2 regions of the Streptomyces sp. NPDC043176 genome follow, and region 1 is predicted to be linked to the other one. Evidence: riboswitches for the same ligand, from Rfam matches in the RefSeq annotation. Region 1 holds a riboswitch; the other holds the start of a gene.
The links. Region 1 has a riboswitch for glycine ahead of gcvT (glycine cleavage system aminomethyltransferase GcvT). Riboswitches for the same ligand answer to the same signal wherever they lie in the genome.
Positions count from the first base shown of each region.

Region 2: it holds a riboswitch for glycine, as region 1 does, so the genes downstream of both, gcvP (aminomethyl-transferring glycine dehydrogenase) here and gcvT (glycine cleavage system aminomethyltransferase GcvT) in region 1, are expected to answer to the same signal.

Region 1 is NZ_JBWKCA010000001.1:577,268-583,893, reverse strand. Features, by position in the region: gene AC067A_RS02570 (ABC transporter permease) at 1-161, opposite strand, end outside; gene AC067A_RS02565 (enhanced serine sensitivity protein SseB C-terminal domain-containing protein) at 524-1,315, opposite strand; gene AC067A_RS02560 (enhanced serine sensitivity protein SseB) at 1,419-2,159, opposite strand; gene AC067A_RS02555 (AAA family ATPase) at 2,462-3,124, opposite strand; glycine riboswitch at 3,285-3,384, shown strand; glycine riboswitch at 3,386-3,497, shown strand; gene gcvT (glycine cleavage system aminomethyltransferase GcvT) at 3,558-4,673, shown strand; gene gcvH (glycine cleavage system protein GcvH) at 4,751-5,128, shown strand; gene glyA (serine hydroxymethyltransferase) at 5,153-6,421, shown strand; gene AC067A_RS02535 (L-serine ammonia-lyase) at 6,583-6,626, shown strand, end outside.
Region 2 is NZ_JBWKCA010000047.1:6,478-13,103, reverse strand. Features, by position in the region: gene AC067A_RS36955 (bifunctional nuclease family protein) at 1-240, shown strand, start outside; gene AC067A_RS36950 (MerR family transcriptional regulator) at 433-1,050, shown strand; gene AC067A_RS36945 (DNA polymerase IV) at 1,203-2,570, shown strand; gene AC067A_RS36940 (PRC-barrel domain-containing protein) at 2,683-3,057, opposite strand; glycine riboswitch at 3,171-3,270, shown strand; gene gcvP (aminomethyl-transferring glycine dehydrogenase) at 3,450-6,335, shown strand; gene AC067A_RS36930 (DUF5999 family protein) at 6,416-6,622, opposite strand.

The DNA.
Region 1 (6,626 bases):
TTGTCCCGCTTGAGGCGGGTCCAGGCGATCTGCCAGGGCGAGCGGCCCTCGATCGCCTTGGCGGGCTTGCCGGGTCCGTCCGGGGTGCCGGAAGCGTCGGGCGCGCCGTCGACGGTGGCGGTCGCCTCGCCCGCACTCGTCTCGTGCAGTGGTGCCGTCATCGTGGTGAGGACCCCTCTCGGCCGCCGGTAGCCGGCCCTTGCCCGCCGCGGGTAGCGGCTCGGTGGAACAACCTGCTGGGCATCTGCTCGAAAGGAGCGGAACGCCCGGTGTTCCGGGGAGTCTTCAATGCGCTTGCGATCACCCGCCAGCCCTGACGAGGAATGTTTGCTCAAACGTGATGCGGTGCTGCGACTTCCGTTATCCGGACGTCGTGATCACGTGAGCGGACCATCTCGGGTCCTCTTCCCCACAATCGGGCATGTCGCCCAACAGGGCGTTTGAGCTCCTCAATTGGGGCGAACGAAGGGCTCCGCCGAGGCCCCGTGGGGCCTGTGGGGCGTAGGGAGAGAAGCGTGGCGTCTCAGTATCCGGACGGCATCGGCGGCGGGTATCCGTACCCCGGGGCGGGTGCGGAACCGCGGCCCGCGTGCGCCTCGCGGTCGTAGAACGGACGCGCGTTCGCGCGCAGCCAGAGGGCCACCGGGTCGTACGCGTCGGAGAGGGCGACCGTGGAGACGGGCAGCCCGTCGGGCACGGAGCCGATCGTCTGGCGCATCATCGTCCGGACCGTGTCGACGGCCGCCGGGGAGGTGTCGTACAGGTCGAGGCCGATGGCGAGGTACGGGGAGCCCAGCGCGGGCTGCACCCAGCCGCGGCGCAGCGCGCGGACGGCCGGGGTGCGGTGCGCGTTCTGCGTGAGCAGGGCGTAGAACTGCGGGATCTCCAGGGAGGGCTCGGAGAGGCGCAGCGGTCCCGCGGGCATCCGGTCGAGACCGGTGGCGATGCGGCGGAGGTCGGCCCAGGGGATGCCGACACCGCCGCCCGGGGCGTGCGGATTCAGCCAGACGCCCCAGCGGTCGGGGTAGAGGGCGCGGGCGATCTCACGGCCGGTGACGAGCTCGTGGGCGCGGTTCCAGCCGGAGGCTGCGAGTTCCTGGGGGGAGGTGACGCAGGGCGCGTAGCCGAAGCCGTCGACCTCCATGTTCCCGTACTGGGCGTCGGGCGAGCCGGGCGAGCCGTGCCAGAGCAGCATCCGGAGTTCGCCGTCGGCGAGGGCGTGCAGCAGCTGCTCGTACGCGTCGTAGCGTCCGGGTGCCACCTCGCGCAGCATGCGCTCGACCTCGCCGGCCGCAGCGGTGCCTGACGCGCTCACCATGGGTCCCCGCCCCTCTTCCGTCCACCATGTCCGCGCGGCTTCGGTGCCGCTGCCGATTCGGATCGGCTCACCGGTCAGTTCAGCTTAAACAGCGGGTCGCTCACACGGCGGCGCGCTGGTAGAACGGGCGCACCCGCTCCAGCATCCAGTCGCCGACCGGGTCCTGCGCCATGTCGAGCAGGATCAGGTTGACGGGCCAGGCGACCTCGACCCGGCCGAGGGCGCGGCCGAGGGCGTCCAGGGGCGCGTTCCGGTCGGCGCCCTCCCATTGGGTGAGCTGGACGCCGATGAAGAGGGCCGGTTCCGTGCCCTCGACGCTGGCGAGCGCACGGCGGGCGGTGGTGACGATGCCGGTGGCCTCGAACTCGGCGGAGGCGGCGGCGAGGAAGTCGACGGGGTCGTCCTGCCAGTCGGGCTCGAACAGCCGGACGCGGCCGCCGGTGGCGGGCCCGTCGAGCGGGGTCCGGCCGACGCGGCAGAGTTCGGCGACGGCCGGCGGCGGCAGCGGGACTCCGGCGGTGCCGCCGGGGTTCACGGCGATGCCGAGCTGCGGGGGGAGGCCGCGGGCGAAGTCACGGGCGGGGGCGACGGCGAAGGACATGTGGTCGCCGACACAGGCGAGGAGCTGCTGCTCGGAGCTGAAGACGGGGACGTAGGCCGCGCCGTCGATCTCCATGGTGGGGAGGTCCAGGTCGGGGCTGTCGGGGCCGCCGCCGTTCGGCAGGGGCACCCAGAACCGGCTGCGGCCCAGCACCTCGACGAGCCGGCCGCCCGCCGCGGGGTTGCCGAGTGAGGCGGCAAGGACCTCTTCGAGCTCGTTGCCCGGCCACGTCACGTCCACGGTCGCGTTTCCCCTTCTCGCACGGCCTGCCGTACCGGCCGCCCGGCAGCACCCTAACGCCGCCCCGGCGCCGCCGTGGCCAAAAGGGAAGGGTACGGGCCCGGCGCCGGAACCCCACGACACCCCGTGCACCCCCGCGCGGGGACCCCACGACACCCCGCGCACCCTCGCCCTGAACCCCACGGCACGCCCGCGCGGGATCCCACGGCACGCCCGCGCGGGCTCCCACTGCACGCTTGCGCACCCCCGCGCAGGACCCCACGACACCCCCGCCCGGGCCCTGGCGGCGGCTCCCGGGGCCGTCAGGCGGTGTCGCGGAAGGAGATGCGGCGGAGGGTGTCGGTGGCGGCGCGGTCGAGGAGGGTGGCGGAGGCGCAGCCGGGCGGGAGGCTGCCGGACTCGGCGGCCCGCAGCAGCCGGCCGACGGCCCGCCGGTGGCGGGCGAAGGCGTAGGCGGAGACGCCGCGGCCGCGGGCGTCCTGGCCGGCCCTGGCGGTGTCCGGGGTGACGTCGAGGAGCAGCAGGTGCAGGGCGCGGCCCCGGCGGCGGGCCTCGCGGGCGAGCCAGCCGCGCACCCAGGACTGGGTGCCGCAGTCGTGGACGATCACGCTCGCGCCGGAGCGCAGGGCGCGGCGGAGCCCGGCGTAGTGCGCGAGGCGCACGAGGGGGCGGTAGACGGCGTACGGCAGGAGGCGGGGCATGCGGAGCTCCCAGCGCTCGCGGGCGTCCTGGGAGTCGATGCCGTGGCCGTCGGCGGCGCGCTTCATGAGGGTGGACTTGCCGCTGCCGGGCAGCCCGGAGACGACCACGAGGTCGCCGGCGGCGAAGACGAGGGCGCGCGGACCGCGGCCGCCGCGCTCGCGGAGGTCCCGCAGCAGCCGGCCCCGGCCGCGCGTCCTCGCGCGGGCCCGCTGGGCCGGTATGCCGGTGCTCGTCGCGTACGCCCCGGTGTGCTCGGTCCTCATCGCGCTCCCCCTGTCGGGTCTCAGGAGACCTGAGGAGACCCTTGCCCACAAAGTGTAAAGAAACGGTAATGAGACACAAGCGATTTGCCCCGCCGACACCGCGTGCAATGATGTGCCCGCCAGGCGCGCACAGTCGCCACACAATCGCATACCGGCCGCTCGAATCCGCGCGGGAGAGTTCCGGACAGCCGAACGCGTCCGGACGCCGAAGGAGCAAGACCCTCCCTTGAATCTCTCAGGCCCCGTACCGCGCGGATGAGGCAGATCTGAAAAGCGGGACACCCTGCTGTGTCCCCACCCAAGGTGCAAGCCGATCTCTCGGTGACGAGATGCTCTCGGTGAACCTCTCAGGTTCCATGACAGATGGGGAGGACGTCCTCGCCCGTCATGTGTTTCGTCACCGATCACGCCCTTGGGACCCGGGAGCCACCCCATGAGCACTGCCCCCCGTCTGACCGCCCTCGATGCCCTGCATCGTTCGCTGGGCGCGACCATGACCGACTTCGCGGGCTGGGACATGCCGCTGCGGTACACCAGCGAGCGCGACGAGCACAACGCCGTCCGCACCAGGGCCGGCCTCTTCGACCTCTCCCACATGGGCGAGATCACGGTCACCGGCCCGCAGGCCGTCGACCTGCTGGACTACGCCCTGGTCGGCAACATCTCCACGGTGGGCAACGGCCGCGCGCGCTACACGATGATCTGCCAGGAGGACGGCGGCATCCTCGACGACCTGATCGTCTACCGCCTGGGCGAGACGGAGTACATGGTCGTCGCCAACGCCTCCAACGCGCAGATCGTCCTGGACGCGCTCGTGGCCCGCTCGGAGGGCTTCGACGCCGAGGTCCGCGACGACCGCGACGCGTACGCCCTGATCGCGGTCCAGGGCCCGGAGTCCCCCGGCATCCTGAAGTCGATCACCGACGCCGACCTGGACGGCCTGAAGTACTACGCCGGCCTGCCGGGCACGGTCGCGGGGGTGCCCGCGCTGATCGCCCGTACCGGCTACACCGGCGAGGACGGCTTCGAGCTGTTCCTGAAGCCGGAGCACGCGGAGGGCGTCTGGACGACGCTGACCGAGGCGGGCGCGGGCGTCGGCCTGGTCCCCTGCGGCCTGTCCTGCCGTGACACGCTCCGCCTGGAGGCGGGCATGCCGCTGTACGGCCACGAGCTGACCACCGCCCTCACCCCCTTCGACGCGGGCCTCGGCCGGGTCGTGAAGTTCGAGAAGCCCGGCGACTTCGTCGGCCGCAAGGCGCTGGAGGCCGCCGCCGAGCGCGCCGAGACCGCCCCGCCGCGCAAGCTCGTCGGTCTGGTCGCCGAGGGCCGCCGCGTCCCGCGCGCCGGCTTCCAGGTCGTCGCCGGCGGTGAGGTCGTCGGTGAGATCACCTCGGGCGCGCCGTCCCCGACCCTCGGCAAGCCGATCGCCATCGCGTACGTCGACGCGGCGCACGCCGCGCCCGGCACCGCGGGTGTAGGTGTGGACATCCGCGGCACCCACGAGCCCTACGAGGTCGTGGCGCTGCCGTTCTACAAGCGCCAGAAGTGACGCATTCGTCTCACCCGGCGTCTCACCCCGCAAGACCCACGTACATCAGTACTCCCCCGATCCAGGAGAATCAGGCCATGAGCAACCCCCAGCAGCTTCGCTACAGCAAGGAGCACGAGTGGCTGACGGACGCCGTTGACGGCGTCGCGACCGTCGGCATCACCGAGCACGCTGCGAACGCGCTCGGCGACATCGTGTACGTCCAGCTCCCCGAGGTCGGCAGCACCGTGACCGCGGGCGAGGAATGTGGCGAGCTGGAGTCGACCAAGTCCGTCAGCGAGCTGTACTCGCCGGTGACCGGCGAGGTCGTCGAGGCGAACCAGGACGTCGTCGACGACCCGTCGCTGGTGAACTCCGCCCCGTTCGAGGGCGGCTGGCTGTTCAAGGTGCGCCTCGCGGACGAGCCGAAGGACCTGCTCTCCGCCGACGAGTACACCGCCTTCACCGCCGGCTAACCGAGACCCCCTAGGGATCGATTCATGTCGCTTCTGAACACTCCCCTCCACGAGCTCGACCCCGACGTCGCCGCCGCCGTCGACGCCGAGCTCCGCCGTCAGCAGTCCACCCTCGAGATGATCGCGTCGGAGAACTTCGCTCCGGTCGCGGTCATGGAGGCCCAGGGCTCCGTCCTCACCAACAAGTACGCCGAGGGCTACCCGGGCCGCCGCTACTACGGCGGCTGCGAGCACGTCGACGTGGCCGAGCAGATCGCGATCGACCGGCTCAAGGACCTGTTCGGCGCCGAGTACGCCAACGTCCAGCCGCACTCCGGCGCCTCCGCGAACCAGGCCGCCCTCTTCGCGATCGCCCAGCCGGGCGACACGATCCTGGGTCTGGACCTGGCGCACGGCGGTCACCTGACCCACGGCATGCGCCTGAACTTCTCGGGCAAGCAGTTCAACGTGGTCGCGTACCACGTGGACGAGGCCGGCCTGGTCGACATGGCCGAGGTCGAGCGCCTCGCCAAGGAGCACCGCCCGAAGGTCATCATCGCGGGCTGGTCCGCCTACCCGCGCCAGCTGGACTTCGCGGAGTTCCGCCGGATCGCCGACGAGGTCGAGGCCTACCTGTGGGTCGACATGGCCCACTTCGCGGGCCTGGTCGCCGCCGGTCTGCACCCGAACCCGGTCGAGTACGCGGACGTGGTGACCTCCACCACGCACAAGACGCTCGGCGGCCCCCGCGGCGGCATCATCCTGGCGAAGAAGGAGTTCGCGAAGAAGCTGAACTCCTCGGTCTTCCCCGGTTTCCAGGGGGGCCCGCTGGAGCACGTGATCGCGGCCAAGGCCGTCTCCTTCAAGGTCGCGGCCTCGGAGGAGTTCAAGGAGCGCCAGCAGCGCACCCTGGACGGCGCCCGCGCCCTCGCCGAGCGCCTGGTCCAGGACGACGTCACCGCCCACGGCGTCTCGGTCCTGTCCGGCGGCACGGACGTGCACCTGGTCCTGGTGGACCTGCGTGACTCCGAGCTCGACGGCCAGCAGGCCGAGGACCGTCTCCACGAGGTCGGCATCACGGTCAACCGGAACGCCGTTCCGAACGACCCGCGCCCGCCGATGGTCACCTCGGGTCTGCGCATCGGTACGCCGGCGCTCGCGACCCGCGGCTTCCAGGCGGACGACTTCGCCGAGGTCGCCGACGTCATCGCGGAGACCCTGAAGCCGGGCTTCGACGCCGACAAGGCCGCGGCCCTCAAGGCCCGGGTGACCGCGCTGGCCGACAAGCACCCGCTGTACCCCGGCCTGAAGTAATTTCGTACGATTTAGTTCCGGTTTCGTTCGTACGATGGCTCCGGGGCACCGCGCACACTGGACAGTGAGCGCGGTGCCCCGGCCCATGCTCAGCCCTTCTTCGCGCTTTTCTGCTCCACCCCGGCAGACAACGGCGTCTAGCCCCCACAAGGAGTCCTCCCGTGGCCATCTCGGTCTTCGACCTGTTCTCGATCGGCATCGGTCC
Region 2 (6,626 bases), on a different contig from region 1:
GATCTGCGTGACGGGGTCTTCTACGCCGAGCTGGTCTTCGCCAGCGGCGTCGAGGTGAGCGCGCGGCCGTCCGACGCGATAGCCCTGGCCCTGCGTACCGGGACGCCGATCTTCGGCAGTGACGGTGTGCTGGACGACGCGGGCATCGCGATTCCGGATGAGCAGGAGGACGAGGTGGAGAAGTTCCGCGAGTTCCTCGACCAGATCTCACCGGAGGACTTCGGGACCAACAGCCAGTGAGGCGCGAGGCCGCGTCCGGACGCCGTTCGCGGGGTGCCGTCAGCGCATTCGAGTAGCCTTTCCCCGGGGAGAGACACGGGAAACCACTCTCAGGGTGATTATCACTCGGCGTGCCGAGTGTGGCGATCGTTGACGCACCCCTGGTGACTGCCTACCTTCGTGTGGGCAGGTCAAGGACGGAGGGTCGGCGTGATGAGCAGCGCGGACGGTACGGCGGGTAGCTCGCTCGGACGCGTGTCCGGGGAGAGCGGTCCGTATCCGCTTCACGGCAGTGTGGGCGACTTCGGGACGGACGCGAGTGCCGGCGCGGCGGACGAGGCGGTCGGCTACCGCGGACCGACGGCCTGCGCGGCCGCGGGTATCACCTATCGCCAGCTGGACTACTGGGCGCGCACGGGGCTCGTGGAGCCGAGTGTGCGGCCCGCGTACGGGTCGGGAACCCAGCGGCTGTACAGCTTCCGCGATGTCGTCGTGCTGAAGATCGTCAAGCGTTTCCTCGACACCGGGGTCGCCCTGCAGAACATCCGGGCCGCGGTGCAGCACCTGCGGGCCAGGGGCTTTCGCGATCTGGAGCGGATGACGCTCATGAGCGACGGGGCCACGGTCTACGAGTGCTCGTCGCCCGACGAGGTCGTCGACCTGCTCCAGGGTGGGCAGGGCGTCTTCGGGATCGCCGTCGGGGTCGTGTGGCGGGACGTCGAGGCGGCGCTGTCGCAGCTGCACGGGGAGCGTGTCGACACGGGCGAGACGCTCGTCGGGCACAACCCGGGCGACGAGCTGGCGAGGCGGCGGCGGGACAAGGCCGTCTGAGCGGAGGGCGGGTTCCGGTACGTCCCCGCGGGGTCGGCCGGAGCCCCTCCGGCCGGGTGTCGGGGCCGCGCCGGGGCTCCCGACCGTGATTTTCGTGGCCCCGCGGCTTTCGCCCGGGGCCGTTGTCAGTGGCGTAAGGCAGCATCGGAACCGTGAGAGCCGCGCCGACGATCCTGCATCTCGACATGGATGCGTTCTTCGCCGCCGCCGAGCAGGCGGCCAAGCCCAGCCTGCGCGGGAAGCCCGTGGTGGTCGGCGGGCTCGGGCCGCGGGGTGTCGTCGCGACCGCCTCCTACGAGGCGCGGCGGTTCGGCGTGCACTCGGCGATGCCCATGGGGCAGGCGCGGCGGCTGGCGCCGAACGCCGCCTACCTCGTGCCCCGCTTCGCCTTCTACCGGTCGATCAGCGAACAGGTGATGGAGCTGCTGGGGCGGCTCTCGCCGCTCGTGGAGCCGCTCAGCCTGGACGAGGCGTTCGTCGATCTCGAGGCCGGAGGGGTCGCCCACGACAGTGCGAGCGCGCGGACCGCGGGGGAGCGGCTGCGGATCGACATCCTGGCGACGACGGGCCTGACGGGGTCGGTGGGTCTCGCGGGGTCGAAGATGATCGCGAAGATCGCCTCCGAGGAGGCCAAGCCGAACGGGCTGGTCCTCATCGAGCCCGGCACCGAGCGGGAGCTGCTGGGGCCGAGGTCCGTGCGGATCCTGCCCGGGGTGGGGCCCGCGACGGGGGAGCACCTGAGGCGGGCCGGCATGACCACCGTGTCCGACCTCGCCGAGGCGGGCGAGGACGAGCTCGTGCGGCTTCTGGGCCGGGCCCACGGGGCCTCGCTGTACCGGATGGCCCAGGGGTACGACGACCGGCCGGTGGTCGCCGAGCGGGACGCCAAGTCGGTCTCGGTCGAGGACACGTTCGACGTGGACCTGCACGACCGGGTGCGGATCAGGGTCGAGGTGGAGCGGCTGGCCGACCGGTGTGTGGGGCGTTTGCGGGCCTCGGGGCACTCCGGACGGACGATCGTCCTGAAGGTGCGGCGGTACGACTTCTCGACCCTGACCCGGTCCGAGACGCTGCGGGGGCCCACCGACGACCCCGGCGTCGTGCGGGAGGCCGTGGGACGGCTCCTGGAGGCCGTGGACACCACCGGGGGCGTACGGCTCCTCGGGGTGGGGGTGAGCGGGCTCGCGGACTACACGCAGGAGGACCTGTTCGCTCAGGCGGGTGCGGGGGAGAGCGCCACGGCCGTCTCTCCGGCCACTGAGGCCTCCTCTGTGCCCTCCGCGCTCCCGGCGGTCACAGAGGGGACCGAAGAGCCGTCCGGGCCCGTGGAGCGGCACTGGGCGCCCGGGAGGGACGTGCGGCACGCGGTGTACGGGGCGGGGTGGGTGCAGGGGAGCGGCGTCGGGCGGGTCACCGTCCGGTTCGAGGAACCGGGGTCAGCGGCGCCGGGAAGGGTCCGGACGTTCGCCGTGGACGACCCCGACCTGGTGGAGGGGGAGCCGCTGCCGCTGGTGGGATGAGCGGCGACGAGCGGCACGGAAAGGGCCCGCGAGGACGCGGGCCCTTTGAAGACGTCCGGTCGATGAGGCCGGGTGGGGTGAGCCCGGCCTGGTCGGGAGGGCTTCCGGCGGGTCAGGTGCCGTCCTGGCCGGCGAGGCGGCCGAAGTCGGTGTCGGGGTAGTCGGAGGGCGGCGGGGGCAGGGTGAGGCTGTAGTGGCGGTAAAGCTGGAGTTCCTGCTCCGGGGAGAGGTGGCGGCCGACGCCGAAGTCCGGGGCGTCCTTGATGAGGGCCCGCTCGTAGGGGATGTGGAGGCCGTCGGCGAGGAGATCGCTCGGTTCCAGGGGGACGAAGGCGTCCCGGCTGAACAGGCCGGTGCGGACGGCGGCCCATTCCGGGATGCCGGTCGCGTCGTCGAGGTACACCTCGTCCACGGTGCCGATCTTGCGGCCGTTCCGGTCGAACGCCTTGCGGCCGATCAGGCTGCGCGGATCGATGTCGGTCTGCACGGTCCCTCCAACTGGTCGCAACTGCTCTACACCCCTACGAAAGTGCACAACTGGGATGTCGGCCACTTGAGCGAAGGGAGAGACAACCGCGCTGGTAGGCTGGCTGTGGCTGTCGACCCTGTGCGGGAGAGTCCCCCGGAGAAACCTTCCGGTGGGCGCCGAAGGAGCAAATCCTCCCCGGAATCTCTCAGGCCCCTGTACCGCGCGGACGAGGTCACTCTGGAAAGCAGAGCGGTGTCCGACGACGGCACGCGCTCTCACCGACGGTGAAAGCCGGTGTGCCGTGAGGCGTGCCGGTGAAACTCTCAGGTTGAGATGACAGAGGGGGAGGCCGTCCGGGTACCCGCGCCGTGGTGCCCCTCGCAGGTCGTGACGACCAGGAGGCCTCCGTAATGACCGCCAACCGCACTCCGCTCTCCGAGCTCGAACAGGGCATCCCGTTCGAGCAGCGGCACATCGGACCCGACGCCGAGGCGCGGGCCAAGATGCTCGCCCAGGTCGGTTACGGCTCGCTCGACGAACTCACCGCCGCCGCGGTGCCGGACGTGATCAAGAACGCCGAGGCGCTGGGCCTGCCCGCCGCCCGCACCGAGGCCGAGGTCCTCGCCGAGCTGCGCACGCTCGCCGACCGCAACCAGGTCCTGGCCCCCATGATCGGCCTCGGCTACTACGGCACCTTCACCCCGCCGGTCATCCTGCGGAACGTGATGGAGAACCCGGCCTGGTACACGGCGTACACCCCGTACCAGCCGGAGATCTCCCAGGGTCGCCTCGAGGCCCTCCTGAACTTCCAGACGATGGTCGCTGACCTGACCGGTCTGCCCACCTCCGGCGCCTCCCTCCTCGACGAGGGCACCGCCGCCGCCGAGGCCATGGCGCTGTCCCGCCGTGTCGGCAAGGTCAAGAACGGCGTCTTCCTCGTCGACGCCGACGCCCTGCCGCAGACGATCGCCGTCATCGAGACCCGAGCCGAGCCGACCGGTGTCGAGGTCGTCGTCGCCGACCTGAGCGAGGGCATCCCCGCCGAGGTCGCCGAGCGCGGTGTCTTCGGCGTGCTCCTGCAGTACCCGGGTGCCTCCGGTGCCGTCCGCGACATCAAGCCGCTGGTCGACGCCGCCCACGAGCTCGGCGCGATCGTCACCGTCGCCGCCGACCTGCTCGCCCTCACGCTGCTCACCTCGCCCGGCGAGCTGGGCGCGGACATCGCCGTCGGAACGACGCAGCGCTTCGGCGTGCCGATGGGCTTCGGCGGTCCGCACGCCGGCTACATGGCCGTCCAGGACAAGCACGCCCGTTCCCTGCCCGGCCGCCTCGTGGGCGTCTCCGTCGACGCCGACGGCAACCGCGCCTACCGCCTGGCCCTGCAGACCCGCGAGCAGCACATCCGCCGCGAGAAGGCCACCAGCAACATCTGTACCGCTCAGGTGCTGCTCGCCGTCATGGCCGGCATGTACGCCGTCTACCACGGTCCGGACGGCCTGAAGCAGATCGCGCAGCGCACGCACCGCTACGCCGCCATCCTGGCCGCCGGCCTGACCGCCGGGGGCGTGGAGCTCACCCAGGGCGCCTTCTTCGACACCGTCACCGCCCGCGTCCCGGGCAAGGCCGACGAGGTCGTGGCCGCCGCCCGCGAGGCCGGCGTGAACCTCCACCGCGTCGACGCCGACCTCGTGTCGGTCTCGTGCGACGAGACCACCGGGCGCGAGCAGCTCGCCGCCGTCTGGGGCGCCTTCGGCGTCGCCGCCGACATCGAGGCCCTCGACGCCGTCACCGAGGACACGCTGCCCGCCGGGCTGCTGCGCTCCGACGCGTACCTGACCCACCCGGTCTTCCACGCGCACCGCTCCGAGACCTCGATGCTGCGCTACCTGCGCAAGCTCGCGGACCGCGACTACGCGCTGGACCGCGGCATGATCCCGCTCGGCTCCTGCACGATGAAGCTGAACGCGACCACCGAGATGGAGCCGGTGACCTGGCCCGAGTTCGGCCAGATGCACCCCTTCGCCCCGGTCGAGCAGGCGCAGGGCTACCTCACGCTCATCACCGAGCTGGAGGAGCGCCTCGCCGAGGTCACCGGCTACGACAAGGTGTCGATCCAGCCCAACGCCGGTTCGCAGGGCGAGCTGGCCGGCCTCCTCGCGGTCCGCGCCTACCACCGCGCCAACGGCGACCTCCAGCGCACGGTCTGCCTCATCCCGTCCTCCGCGCACGGCACCAACGCCGCCTCCGCGGTGATGGCCGGCATGAAGGTCGTCGTCGTCAGGACCGCCGACGACGGCGAGGTCGACGTCGAGGACCTGCGCGCCAAGATCGCCCAGTACCGCGACGAGCTGTCCGTGCTGATGATCACCTACCCGTCGACCCACGGTGTGTTCGAGGAGCACGTCGCCGACATCTGCGCCGAGGTCCACGAGGCCGGCGGCCAGGTGTACGTCGACGGCGCCAACCTCAACGCGCTGGTCGGTCTGGCCAAGCCGGGCAAGTTCGGCGGCGACGTCTCGCACCTGAACCTGCACAAGACCTTCTGCATCCCGCACGGCGGCGGCGGCCCCGGCGTCGGCCCGGTCGGCGTCCGCGCCCACCTCGCCCCGTACCTGCCGAACCACCCGCTCCAGCCCACCGCGGGCCCGGAGACCGGCGTCGGCCCGATCTCGGCCGCCCCGTGGGGCTCCGCGGGCATCCTGCCGATCTCGTGGTCGTACGTCCGCCTGATGGGCGGCGAGGGCCTCAAGCGCGCCACCCAGGTCGCCGTCCTCGCGGCGAACTACATCGCCAAGCGCCTGGAGCCGCACTTCCCGGTGCTCTACACCGGTCCGGCCGGTCTGGTCGCCCACGAGTGCATCGTGGACCTGCGCCCGCTGTCGAAGGCGACGGGCGTCACGGTCGACGACATCGCGAAGCGCCTCATCGACTACGGCTTCCACGCCCCGACGATGTCCTTCCCGGTGGCCGGCACGCTGATGATCGAGCCGACCGAGTCCGAGGACCTCACCGAGCTCGACCGCTTCTGCGACACGATGATCGCGATCCGCGCCGAGATCGAGAAGGTCGCCTCGGGCCAGTGGCCCGCCGACGACAACCCGCTGCACAACGCGCCGCACACCGCGGCCGCGCTGGGCGGCGAGTGGAACCACCCGTACACCCGTGACGAGGCGGTCTTCCCGGCCGGCGTCTCGGCCGCCGACAAGTACTGGCCGCCGGTCCGCCGCATCGACGGCGCCTTCGGCGACCGGAACCTGGTCTGCTCCTGCCCGCCGATGGACGACTACGACAACTGAGCACGAGCCGAGGGCCGGTTCGGAGGATCTCCTCCGGGCCGGCCCTCGGCGTCGTCCCTCGAACGGTGTCGACGCGCCCTTCAGGCGGCGGTCGTCACCTGGCCCGCGGTCAGCGGCCGGTGCGGGGCGATGATCTGCCCGTCCGGCAGCAGTTCACCGGTGTCCTCGAAGAGCAGGACGCCGTTGCACAGCAGGCTCCAGCCCTGTTCCGGATGGTGTGCCATCAGTCGGGCCGCCTCCCGGGCGGGAGAGTCGGCGGTCGGACAGGCAGGCTGGTGCTGGCACATGGGT